3 regions of the Ancylobacter sp. IITR112 genome follow, and region 1 is predicted to be linked to each of the others. Evidence: predicted binding sites of a transcription regulator. Region 1 holds the regulator's gene; each other region holds the start of a gene.
The links. The regulator LexA, encoded in region 1, represses DNA repair genes until DNA is damaged. The targets are predictions, from matches to a motif close to TGTTCNNNNTGTGTTCNG.
Positions count from the first base shown of each region.

Region 2: a site for LexA is predicted at 2,623-2,640, ahead of AAC979_RS18350 (YifB family Mg chelatase-like AAA ATPase). Genes of this name have one in related genera too.
Region 3: a site for LexA is predicted at 2,197-2,214, ahead of ruvC (crossover junction endodeoxyribonuclease RuvC). Genes of this name have one in related genera too.

Region 1 is NZ_JBGCUS010000001.1:1,756,068-1,760,273, reverse strand. Features, by position in the region: gene AAC979_RS08440 (ComEC/Rec2 family competence protein) at 1-1,664, shown strand, start outside; gene lexA (transcriptional repressor LexA) at 1,658-2,353, opposite strand; gene AAC979_RS08430 (GntR family transcriptional regulator) at 2,513-3,202, opposite strand; gene hpxZ (oxalurate catabolism protein HpxZ) at 3,287-3,673, opposite strand; gene glp (gephyrin-like molybdotransferase Glp) at 3,730-4,206, opposite strand, start outside.
Region 2 is NZ_JBGCUS010000001.1:3,853,315-3,857,520, reverse strand. Features, by position in the region: gene fdhF (formate dehydrogenase subunit alpha) at 1-416, opposite strand, end outside; gene AAC979_RS18360 (formate dehydrogenase beta subunit) at 429-2,000, opposite strand; gene AAC979_RS18355 (formate dehydrogenase subunit gamma) at 1,997-2,470, opposite strand; gene AAC979_RS18350 (YifB family Mg chelatase-like AAA ATPase) at 2,722-4,206, shown strand, end outside.
Region 3 is NZ_JBGCUS010000001.1:3,038,025-3,042,230, reverse strand. Features, by position in the region: gene AAC979_RS14510 (YebC/PmpR family DNA-binding transcriptional regulator) at 1-200, shown strand, start outside; gene AAC979_RS14505 (TSUP family transporter) at 213-959, opposite strand; gene AAC979_RS14500 (DMT family transporter) at 1,197-2,126, shown strand; gene ruvC (crossover junction endodeoxyribonuclease RuvC) at 2,229-2,780, shown strand; gene ruvA (Holliday junction branch migration protein RuvA) at 2,777-3,394, shown strand; gene AAC979_RS14485 (hypothetical protein) at 3,391-3,840, shown strand; gene ruvB (Holliday junction branch migration DNA helicase RuvB) at 3,837-4,206, shown strand, end outside.

The DNA.
Region 1 (4,206 bases):
TGGCGCTCACCACCTGGCTCGATCGCACGCGCCGGGCCATCGCCGCCCGCATCCGCGCGGCGCTGCCCGGGGAAGAGGGTGGGGTGGCCGTGGCGCTGGTGACCGGCCTGCGCGACACGGTGCCGGAGGCGATTGAGGAGAGCATGCGCGTCTCCGGCCTGTCGCATGTGCTGTCCATTTCGGGTTTGCACATGGCGCTGGTCGCCAGCACCGTGTTCTTCCTCGCCCGCGCGCTGCTGGCTCTGCTGCCGGAACTGGCACTTTATCGACCCATCAAGGCCTGGGCAGCGCTGCCGGCCATGGCGTCGGCGAGTTTCTATCTTCTGCTGTCCGGCGCCGAGGTGGCGACCCAGCGCGCCTATGTGATGACGCTGCTCGTGCTGGCGGGAATCGTGCTCGGCCGCCCGGCGCTGACGCTGCGGACGCTCGCCGTGGCGGCGCTGGGCCTGCTCATCCTCTCGCCCCGCGCGGTGCTCGACCCAGGGGCGCAAATGTCCTTCGCGGCCACGCTGGGGCTCGTCGCGGCCTATGAGCGCTTCGGCTTTCTCTTCACGCTTGCGCCGGCCAAGGCGGGCCGCTGGCTCAGCGTGCCGGGGCGCTATATCGCCGGGCTGGTGCTGGCCTCGCTGGCGGCGGGGCTTGCGACAGCGCCCTATGCCGCTTACCACTTCCAACGCCTCGCCCCGCTCAGTCTGCTGGCCAATCTTGGCGCCATGCCGGTGGTCTCGTTCATCGTCATGCCCGCCGGGCTTGCCGGGGCGGTGCTGATGCCGTTCGGTTGGGACGATCCGGCCTGGCGGCTGATGGGGTGGGGCCTTGCCCGCATGCGCGACATCTCCGATCTGGTCGCCGCGCTGCCCGGCGCGGATCGCGGCGTGCCGGCGATGCCGGCCGCCAGCCTCATCGTCATCAGCCTCGCACTCGTGGTGCTCTGCCTCGCCCGCACCCGGCTGGTCGCGCTGGCGCCGGTACTTGCGCTTGCCGGCCTCGCCATCGCGTCCATGGCGCCGCGGCCCGATCTCTTTGTCGATGCCGAGGCACGGACCGTGGCGGTGCGTGGCCGCGACGGAGTCCTCGCCTTCATGGGCGACCGTGACCGCGGGGTCGACCGGCGCTTCGCGGTGGAGCAATGGCTGGGCGCGGATGGGGCGAGATCGCGCTTCGGCAGCCGGGACCTGACAACCGCCGCGGCCTGCGATCCGCTCGGCTGCACGCTGCCTCTGCCGGACGGGCGGCTGGTGGCTCTGTCCCGTGACCGGGAGTCGCTGGAGGATGATTGTCGCTTGGCTGCCGTGCTGGTGACGCCTTTCGCACCGCCGCTCGACTGCCCGGCGACAATCATCTACCGCGACGCGCGCATGTCTCCCGGCGCCGTCGCCGGCACGCTGCGGCAGGATGGAAGCCTTGCCCTGATAACGGCGCGCCGGTCACCGGGCACACGGCCATGGGAGCCCGCCGCCGTGCCTCCGCCATCGCCATCGCCACTCTCGCGACGGGGCGCGACACCCGGGGCGGGCGGTCGGGACGATACAGGCCGCACCATCTCCTCGCCGCTTGGGACGTTTGCGGGGTCACCGACGGGTCTCCCGGTCCCTTCTGACGTCAGCGAGCGCGTGCCTGCCTTCGACCCGGAGACTGCAGCACCCGGGGACGACCCTCAATAGCGGCGGAAAAGCCCGACCAGCTTGCCTTGGATACGCACCCGATCCGGACCGAAAATGCGCGTCTCATAGGCCGGGTTTGCCGCCTCCAGCGCGATCGAGGCGCCCTTGCGGCGCAGGCGCTTCAGCGTGGCTTCCTCATCGTCGATCAGCGCGACGACAATCTCGCCCGTGCTGGCGGCGTCGCATTTGCGGATCAGTGCCAGGTCGCCGTCGAGAATGCCTGCTTCGACCATCGAATCGCCGCGCACTTCCAACGCGAAATGCTCGCCACCCGACAGCATTTCCGGCGGCATGCTGATCGTGTGGTCGCGCGACTGGATCGCGGAGATCGGCGTGCCGGCGGCGATCCGGCCCATGACCGGGATCGGCACCACGCGGCGCTCGGAATCCTCGTCCGATACCGGCCGCACCTTGCCGAGACTGCCTTCGATGACATTGGGCGAAAAGGTGCGGGCCAGCCTCGGGGGCTGGGTGTCCTCCGGCAGGCGCACAACCTCCAGCGCCCTTGCCCGGTTCGGCAGGCGGCGGATGAAGCCGCGCTCTTCCAGCGCGGTGATCAGCCGGTGAATCCCTGACTTGGAGCGCAGGTCCAGCGCCTCTTTCATCTCCTCAAAGGATGGGGGCACGCCATCGCGCTGGAGGCGTTCATTGATGAACAGAAGCAGCTCATGCTGTTTGCGGGTGAGCATCGAGAGAACCCCGTCTGCCGGGCCGGCGCCGGTACGAAACAAATCACGAACAAAGACTAGCCGTTCCTATTGTGTTCTACAATGGGTAAAGAGAGATTAAACGGCGACGCGGGCCTGTTTTGGCAATTGCGGCTTGATCCTGGCCCATGCCCGCGCGTGTCACAGCGTCTGGGCGTACTGCTCATAGGCGTCGTGGACGATCGCGATGTGGTCACGCATGGCGCCGCCGGCGCCATCGCGGTCGCCGCGCTGGATGGCGGTCACCACCCGGTCATGCTCGGCATGGGAGAGGGCGAGACGCCCCAAGGCCCGGAACTGGGCGCGGCGGAAGGGCGAAAGCCGGCGCCGTGTGCCGAGCGTCAGTTCGATAAGGTAGTCATTATGGCTGCCGGCATAAATCGAGGTGTGGAACTGTTCATTGGCCTCTCGATAGGCGGCAAAATCGCCCAGCCGCATCAATTCCCCCATGTCGGCGTGCAATCGCTCCAATTGCTGGCGCTCGGGCGGCGTCATCTTCAAGGCGCACAGTCCCGCGCAAAGCGCTTCCAGTTCGGCCATCACCTCGAACATGTTCTGCAGCCGGGCGACGCTGGGGCGCGCCACCACGGCGCCGCGATGCGGGCGGGCGTCGACCAGACCGGAGGCGACCAGTTCGCGCAGCGCTTCGCGGACCGGGGTGCGCGATACACCGAAGCGGGCAGCGAGCGCCGTCTCGTCAAGCGAGGCCCCCGGCGGCAGCGTTCCGCGGGTGATCTCGTCGGCCAGTTGCATGCGCAGCTCCTCGGCGCGCGTTTTCCGGCCGGTGCGGGCTGAAGGATCGGGCGGGAGGCGGAGAGGCAGCACGGTCATGAGCGCACAGAAAACCCATTCGGCCGCCCGCATGCCGGAGAGCCGTGCTCATCCATATCCCTGCGGCTCGGCGTCACCAAGAGTTCACACAGGCTCGTCGATGACACTTACATGGGCGGCGACGACCTTCCAGCCTTCCGGCAGGCGCCGCCAGGTCTGCATCTGGCGACCTACCCGACCCGGGGTCGCAGGCCGCCGGAACAGTGTGGAGGCGACCGCCATGTCGCGGCCATAGGTGGTGATGACGGTGCCTTCCAGCGTGCGCGCGAGGCCCGTCGGCGGGCGCGCAGCGCGGAAGGCGCGGATCGCTTCGATACCGTAAAGGTTCTCGCCGCCGCCATAGCGGATGGTGCGTGCATCATCCCAGAACAGCGCGTCGAGCTCAGCGAGGTCGTTTTCGACCAGCGCGCGCTCGTAACGCTCGAAGGCCGTGCGGACCTCCGCCAGCACCTCCGGAAGATTGATCTCCATGGCCGCCCCTCATTTCAACCGTTCGTGGCCGAGCACACAGGCGCGACGGGGCGGCGTCAATCCTCCAGCCGCAGAATCTCGCACATCTCGCCAGCCTTGGCGGCCGGAGCATGCGGGCGGCGAACAAGGAGAGCATCGGCGCGGGCGAGCTGGCGCAGCATGGAACTGTCCTGCACCGGCAGCGCCCGCACCAGCGGCAGCCCCTCGGCGTCGCCGACGATTTCGGCGCGCTGGAAATCCATGCGCTGCTCATTCGCCGACACGTCGCTGGCGAGCCGAGCGGGCTCAAGCGCGGGATGGGCCGGCACCGGCAGTCCTTGCAGGGCCTTGATCAGCGGAACCAGGAACAGCAGCGCGCACACATGCGCCGAGACCGGGTTGCCCGGCAGGCCGAGCACCTGCGTCTGCGCGCCTCGGCCGAACATCAGCGGCTTGCCGGGCCGCAGCGCGATCTTGTGCACGGCGAGGGCGATGCCCTCGGCGGTGAGCGCCGGCGCGATGAGGTCGTGGTCGCCGACCGAAGCGCCGCCCGT
Region 2 (4,206 bases), 2.1 Mb from region 1:
ACTTCGCGCAGGCCGACCGCGCCGGCCATATCCTGCAGCTCGCAATCGCCATTGGCGGCGCAGGTCAGGCAGTCTAGCGGGTGGTCGGAGATGTAGAGCTCCATCACGCCCTTGCGAAGCTGGGCGAGACGCGGGGTCTGGGTGTGGACCTTGATGCCCGGCGCCACCGGCGTGGTGCAGGAGGCCGGGGTACCGTTGCGGCCCTCGATCTCGATCAGGCAGAGGCGGCAGGAGCCGAACGCCTCCAGCGAATCGGTGGCGCAAAGCTTGGGGATTTGCGTCCCCATCTCCATAGCCGCGCGCATGATGGAGGTGCCTTCCGGCACGGTCACTTCCATCCCGTCGATGGTGAGGGTCACCATCTTGTCGGTCTTCGGAGCCGGCGTACCGTAGTCGATCTCATGGATGAGAGACATGATGCGTCCTCCTCATTCGGCGGCTTCGAGGCGGCGCGGGGGTGCGCCGAATTCCTCGGGGAAATGGTTCAGCGCGCTCAGCACCGGATAGGGGGTAAACCCGCCAAGGGCGCAAAGCGATCCAAGCTTCATGGTCTGGCAGAGGTCGGTGAGCGTGGCGAGATTGGCCTCGACGCGCTCGCCGGCAATGATCTTGTCCATCAGTTCGACGCCGCGCGTCGAGCCGATGCGGCAGGGCGTGCACTTGCCGCAGCTTTCCACGGAGCAGAACTCCATGGCGAAGCGCGCCATCTTGGCGAGGTCGGCGCTCTCATCGAACACGACGATGCCGCCATGGCCGATCAGCGCGTCCTTGGCCGCGAAAGCCTCGTAGTCGAAGGGCAGGTCGAACTGCCAGGTCGGCACATAGGCGCCGAGCGGGCCGCCGACCTGCGCGGCCTTCACCGGCTTGCCGGTGGCGGTGCCGCCGCCAATGTCGTTGATCAGCTCGCCCAGCGTGATGCCGAAGGCGGTTTCGAACAAGCCGCCGAACTTCACATTGCCGGCGATCTGGATCGGCATCGTGCCGCGCGAGCGACCCATGCCGAAATTGGCGTAGAACTCGCCGCCATCGGCCAGGATATGCGGCACGGCGGTGAGCGAGAGCACGTTGTTGATGACGGTCGGCTTCTGGAACAGGCCCTTATGCGCCGGCAGCGGCGGCTTCGCGCGCACCGTGCCGCGCTTGCCTTCCAGACTGTCGAGCAGGGCTGTTTCCTCGCCGCACACATAGGCGCCGGCGCCCATGCGCACTTCCATGTCGAAGCTGTAGGCCGAGCCGGCGATGTTGACGCCGAGCATGCCGTGGGCGCGCGCCACCTCGATCGCCTTCTCCATCGCCCAGATGGCGTGGGGATATTCGGAACGGGTGTAGACATAGCCCTTGGTGGCGCCCACCGCGATGCCGGCGATGGTCATGCCCTCGATCAGCTCGAACGGGTCGCCTTCCATGATCATGCGGTCGGCGAAGGTGCCGCTATCGCCTTCGTCGGCATTGCAGACGATATATTTGCGGTCGGCCTTGGCGTCGGCCACCGTCTTCCACTTGATGGCGGTCGGGAAGCCGGCGCCGCCACGGCCGCGCAGGCCGGACTTCTTCACTTCCTCGATGATCTCGGCCGGCCCGAGCTGCAGCGCGCGCTCCAGCCCCTTATAGCCGCCATGAGCGCGGTAATCGGCATAGGAGGCCGGGTCGATGATACCGCAGCGGGCGAAGGTGAGGCGGGTCTGCTTGGCGAGGAAGGGGTGCTCCTCCGGCTTGCCGATGCGCAGCGCATGCGCGCCGCCGGTGAGGAAGCCCGCCGCGAACAGGCCGTCGACATCGCCGGCCTCGACCGGGCCATAGGCGATGCGGCCCTCGTCGGTGACGACCTCGATCATCGGCTCCAGCCACAGCATGCCGCGCGAACCGTTGCGCACGATCTCGATCGGCTGCTTACGGGTCAGGGCAGCGGCGGCGATCGCCTCGGCCACCTCGTCGGCGCCGCAGGCGATGGCGCAGGCATCCTTGGGAACGTAGATGCGGACAGTCCCGGTGGCGCTCACGACTGGGCCTCCTCGATCAGGGCGTCGAGCCGGCGCTCATTGAGCCGCGCGACGATGCGACCATCCAGCATGGCGGAAGGAGCGGTGGCGCACAGGCCGAGGCAATAGATCGGCTCGACAGTGACGCGCCCGTCCGCCGTGGTCTCGCCGAGCTTGCAGCCGAGCCGGTGTTCAGCGTGTTCGGCCAGCGCATCGCCGCCCGCCGCCTGGCAGGCCTCGGCGCGGCAGAGCTTCAGCACATGGCGGCCGGCCGGCTCGTGGCGGAAATCATGATAGAAGGTCACCACCCCGTGCACCTCGGCGCGCGAGACGTTGAGCTTTTCGGCCAGCATGGGCACGACGGCGTCGGGAACGTGGCCGAACGTCTCCTGCACCGCGTGGAGCATCGGCATTAGCGGGCCTTCAAGATGAGAGAACTCATCAATGACCGCGCGGGCGCGCTCGTCGCTCCAGGGCTCGTAATGCGGCATTTCTCCCGTAGCCTTCTTTTAGAATTTTCCAAAGGTAAGGATGGTACGGGGCGAAACCCAAATCAATGCAGGTGTTCCGTGCCACGATAGAATTTCTCTATCACCAATCTGGCGCATCGGCGCCCCGACCTTTCGGCGGGGTTCCCGCCGTTTGTTCCCTACTTGTTCTTGACCTGCGTACCTGAGGCCGTATTCTGCCACCAGCGGGTGCGGAAAGCCGCGCCGCAACGAACCCCGGCGGGGAGGGCGCGATGGTCCAGCGTGTGGCGACGGTGGCGTTCGAGGGGGTCGAGACCCGCCCGGTCGATGTTCAAGTTCAGGTGAGCCCGGGCCTGCCGGCCTTCAATCTCGTCGGCCTCGCCGACAAGGCGGTCACCGAAGCGAAGGAGCGGGTGCGCGCCGCCCTCACCGCCTCCGGCCTTGCGCTTCCCGCCCGCCGCATCACCGTCAACCTCGCCCCGGCCGACCTGCCGAAGGAAGGCAGCCATTACGACCTGCCCATCGCCCTCGGGCTGATGGCGGCGATTGGCGCCATCGGCCCGGACGCGCTCGACGGCTTCACCGTGGTCGGGGAACTCGCGCTCGACGGGCGCATCGCCGCCGTGTCCGGCGTGCTGCCGGCGGCCATCGGCGCCAATGCGCGCAGCCACGGCCTCATCTGCCCGGAAGCCTGCGGGCCGGAGGCGGCCTGGGCGAGCCCGGACATGGCGGTGCTGGCGCCGCACTCGCTGATCCAGCTCGTCAACCATTTCGCCGGCCGTCAATTGCTCTCCCGCCCGGAGCCCCGGCTGGAGGCGGGGACGGCGCAATTGCCTGATCTCGCCGATGTGAAGGGGCAGGAGACCGCCCGTCGGGCGTTGGAGATCGCCGCCGCCGGCCGTCACAACCTGCTGCTCAGCGGCCCCCCCGGCGCCGGCAAGTCGATGCTGGCGCAGCGCCTGCCCTCGCTGCTGCCGCCCCTCACCCCTTCCGAGCTGCTGGAAGTGTCGATGGTTGCCTCGGTGGCCGGCACGCTGCAGGGCGGGGCGCTGACCAGCCGGCGCCCGTTCCGCGCCCCGCATCATTCCGCCAGCATGGCGGCGATGGTGGGCGGCGGCATGCGCGCGCGGCCGGGCGAGGTGTCGCTGGCGCATAATGGCGTGCTGTTCCTCGACGAATTGCCGGAATTCACCCCCGCCGTGCTCGATTCGCTGCGCCAGCCGCTGGAGACGGGCGAGGCGGTCATCGCCCGTGCCAATCACCGCATTTCCTACCCCGCCCGCTTCCAGCTCATCGCGGCGATGAATCCGTGCCGCTGCGGCCGGGCCGGCGAGCCGGGGCAGAGCTGCCGGCGCGGGCCGCGCTGCGCGGCGGAATATCAGGCGCGGCTGTCCGGCCCGTTTCTCGACCGCGTCGACCTCCATCTCGACGTGCCGGCGGTGGCGGCGGTCGATCTCGTCCGCCCCGGCCCGTCGGAACCCAGCGCCGTTGTGGCGCGGCGGGTGGCGCAGGCACGCCTACTGCAGCGCGAGCGTTTCCTCGCCCTCGGCCGGCCCGATCTGTTCACCAATGCCGAGGCCACGGGCCCGATCCTGGAAGAGATCGCCACCCCCGACGCCGCCGGCACCGCGCTGCTGGCGGATGCGGCGCGGCTGATGCGGCTCTCCGCTCGCGGCTATCACCGCGTGCTGCGTGTGGGGCGCACGCTCGCCGATCTCGCCGGGGCCGAGACGGTGGGCCGGGCCCATCTGGCGGAA
Region 3 (4,206 bases), 1.3 Mb from region 1:
CCCGCGCGCTGGAGGCCAAATTCGGCGAGCCGCGCAAGTCCGGCCTCGTCTGGCGGCCGCAGAACACGGTGGCAGTGGACGATGAAGTGGCGGAAAAGTTGATGCGCCTCGTCGACAACCTCAACGACAATGACGACGTGCAGAACGTCTATGCCAATTTCGAGCTCTCCGACGCCTTCATGGCGAAGATGGGCGGCTGAGCGGCGCGCCGCTCACCGCCCGATCAGCGGGTCGAACAGCGGCAGGCTGATGAGGGCGGCGAGGGCGATCACCCAATAGGCGGCGACGCGGTAGTGCCGGTCGGACGCGCCACGGAAGGCACGCGCGCCCATGAAGAGCCCGGCGGCATAGGCGGGCCCGAGAAACAGGGTGAGGCGACCGACCTCGGCGGTGAACAGGCCGCCGAGCGCATAGGAACTGCCGGTCGCCAGCGTCACCAACGCGAAGAAGCCGAACAGATTCGCCCGCACCAGCGCCGCGGGCTGGCCGCTGCCAAGCCAATAAACCACAACGGCGGGACCGGACATCTGCGCCGCGCCGCCGCAGAAACCGGCGACGGCGCCGACACCCAGCGTCGCCGGCAATGTGTGCCGGCCCGTATGGCGCCAGCCGGACGCCAGCAGGCCGAGCAGCCCGAGGCCGAGACCGGCGAGCGCCCAGCGCAGCGCCAGCGGGTCGGTGTGCTGCAGTACCCAGACCCCGGCGGGCACCGCCACCACCGCCCCAACGGCCAGCGGCGCGACCTGCCGCCAGATGCAGGCGCGCAGCGCCGGCAGGACGAAGGGCAGCGTCATCAACGTGTCGATGACGAGAAGCGAGGGGGCGGCGACGCGCGGACCATAGGCGGCGCTGACCAGTGGCACGAAGATCAGCGCCCCGCCAAAGCCGGAAAAGCCGCGCGTGACGCCGGCGATAAGCGCGGTGAGAAAGGCCCAGGCCAGGGCGGGATCAACGACCATATACCAACCGGGGACGGCGCACGCCGCCGTGGCCTGCGTCCGTAGAGCTAGACCCGTGCCGGGATGCCGTCAACACGACCCGCGATCGAAGGAGCCCATCCATCGGATTTCGCGAACGTGGCTATTCGCAAAACGCATTTGTGCCGACGGGTCGCGCACGCCACATTCCCCCCAACACGTCGCCCGCCATTCCGGGCACCCCTTTTCGCGCGCCTGTGCGGCGCGGGAGCCCTGCTCATGACCAAGTCCGCTTCTGCGTTGATGCCGGCTAGCGCGGCCGAACTCTCATTGTCCGACCGCCTCGTCGGCGCCGGCTGCGCGCTGCTCGCCATCGCCATCTGGGGCGGCTGGATCGTTTCCACCCGCCATGCCGTGCACGGGCATCTGCCGCCGGCGACCATTGGATGGCTGCGCTTCATCGTGCCGGCGGTGGTGCTCGCCCCCGCCTGGTGGCGCGTCGGCCTGTGGCCGAAGACGGCATGGCGACCTTTCCTGTTGTGCTTTCTCGGCGCCGGAGCCTTCTTCTTTCTCGATGTCGCCACCGCCATGCGCTTCGTGCCGGCGGCGGATGTCGGTCCGCTGCTGCCCGGCACCATGCCGCTGATCGTTGCCGCCATCTCGGTGCTGGTGTTCCGCGAGCGGCTGGGCACGGCGCGGGCGATCGGCTTCGCCGCCATCGCGCTCGGCGTGCTGACACTCGGCGGAAGGGGGCTGCTCTACCCGCAGGACGGCGCCTGGCGCGGCCATGCGCTGCTGCTGGCCGGGGCGACGATGTGGGCCGGCTACACGCTGGCCTTCCGCCGCACCGGGCTGAAGGCGACGGAGACGGTGGGTTTGATCGGCTTGTGGTCGACGGTTGTGCTCACGCCTTACGGCCTCCCCGGTGTGATCGACGCGGTCCACAGCGGCTATGGCCGGGAAATCCTCTTCCAGCTTCTCATCCAGGGCCTGCTGTCGGGTGTCGTCGCGCTGGTTGCTTTCGGCATCGCCATTGAGCGGCTGGGCTCCTCGCGCGCCGCCGCCTTCACCGGGCTGGTGCCGGCGCTGGCGGCGCTGATCGCCGTGCCGGTTCTGGGCGAGCATCCCGACACGGCGGCAATCATCGGCGTGGTGGCGACCGGGGTGGGGGTAACGCTGGCGAGCGGCGCCTTTACCGGCGGGCGCTGATGCCGTGCGCGTTAACCGCGCGTTCACCATGACCGGTCTTGGCTCTCGCCTGTGGGGTGCGGCCCCTAGGCGTTCGTCCTTTGTTCGGGTACGCCCTAGGGCATGGTGCCGTCGCCGATTCGCATTCTCGGGCTCGATCCGGGCCTCCGCCGCACCGGCTGGGGGGTGATCGAGGCTGCCGGCACGCGGCTGAGCTTCATCGCCTGCGGCACAGTAATGCCGCCGGACGAGGGAAGTCTCGCCGAGCGATTGGCCTGCCTGCACACCGGACTGATGCAGGTGCTGCGCGCCTACGCCCCCGATGAGGCGGCGGTGGAGGAAACCTTCGTCAACGTCAACCCGGCCTCGACGCTCAAGCTCGGCCAGGCGCGCGGCGTGGTGATGCTGACCCCGGCGCTGGCCGGTGTGCCGGTGTCCGAATATGCAGCGCTGCTGGTGAAGAAGACCGTGGTCGGCGCCGGCCGGGCGGAGAAGGCGCAGATCCGGCTGATGATGAAAATCCTGCTGCCGCAGGCCGATTTCACCACCGACGACGCGGCGGACGCGCTTGCGGTGGCGGTGACGCACGCGCAGCATCGGGGCATGGCGGCGATGAAGGCGCAAATGGCGGCAAAAGTGCCGCCGAAGCTCACGGCAAAGGCGGCGGCACGATGATCGGCAAGCTCAAGGGCCTCGTCGACTTCTATGGCGACGACCATGTGATCCTCGATGTGCAAGGCGTGGGCTATCTCGTCCACTGCTCCGGCCGCACGCTGCAGGCACTGCCCAAGGTCGGCGAGGCGGCGGTGCTGTTCATCGAAACCTTCGTGCGCGAAGACATGATCCGGCTTTACGGCTTCGCCACGCCGGCGGAAAAAAGCTGGTTCCTGCTGCTGCAGAATGTGCAGGGCGTCGGCTCCAAGGTGGCGCTCAACGTGCTCTCGACGCTTTCCCCGGCCGAACTCGCCAATGCAGTGGCGCTCGGTGACAAGGTGATGGTGGCGCGCGCCAATGGCGTCGGCCCCAAAGTGGCGGCGCGCATCGTCGCGGAACTGAAGGACAAGGCACCGGGCTTTGCCAGCGTCGATCCGGCGGTGGCGGGCCTCGCCGCGCAGATCGAGGACCGGCAGGCGCCTGCGCCGGTGGCGGATGCTGTGTCGGCGCTGGTTAATCTGGGCTACGCGCAGGTCCAGGCGAGCGCGGCTGTCGCCGCCGCGCTGCGCGAGGCCGGCGAGGGCGCCGATACGGCCCGGCTGATTCGCCTCGGGCTGAAGGAACTGGCGCGATGATGCTGCGCTTCACCAGCGCCTCCCGTGGACGCGGGGCGGGGCAGCCGCGGCCCTGGCCGTGGCAGGCGCGCATTCCGGCGATGATCTTCGCCTATGGCGGGGCCATTCTCGCCGTTCTCACCATCGAGCGGCTGATGCATAGCGCGGCTTCCGCGACCTATGCGGCGATCGCGGTGGTGCCGGGCGGAGTGGTCGCAGGCGTCTGCGCCTTCGCGCTCTCCTTCCGGCCGCGCGCGCCGCTGTTCGTGCTGGCGGCCGCTGTGGTGGTGGCGCTGCTGCCGCTCGCCGTCATCGTGCTGTCCTATGATTTTCGCGAGTTCCGCCCGCTGGTCGAGCAGCGCGCCCTGCTGCTGGCGCCCATTCTCGCCGCCTCTGTGGCCCTCGCCACCGGCGTGCTGATCGCCGGCGGGGTGTTTCCTCCGCGCGAGCGGGAGACAGGGCGATGAACGCAAAGCGCCTCGTTGCCCCCGACAAGCGCGAGGAAGATCTCGCCGAGGCGTCGCTGCGGCCGCAGAACCTCGCCGAGTTCGTCGGGCAGGAGCAGGCGCGGGCCAATCTCGACATCTTCATCAAGGCCGCCAAGGCGCGCGGCGAGGCGCTGGACCATGTGCTGTTCGTCGGCCCGCCGGGGCTGGGTAAGACCACGCTGGCGCAAATCGTGGCGCGCGAACTCGGCGTCGGTTTCCGCTCCACCTCCGGCCCGGTCATCGCCAAGGCCGGCGATCTCGCGGCGCTGCTGACCAATCTCGAAGAACGCGATGTGCTGTTCATCGACGAGATTCACCGTCTCAACCCGGCGGTGGAGGAAATCC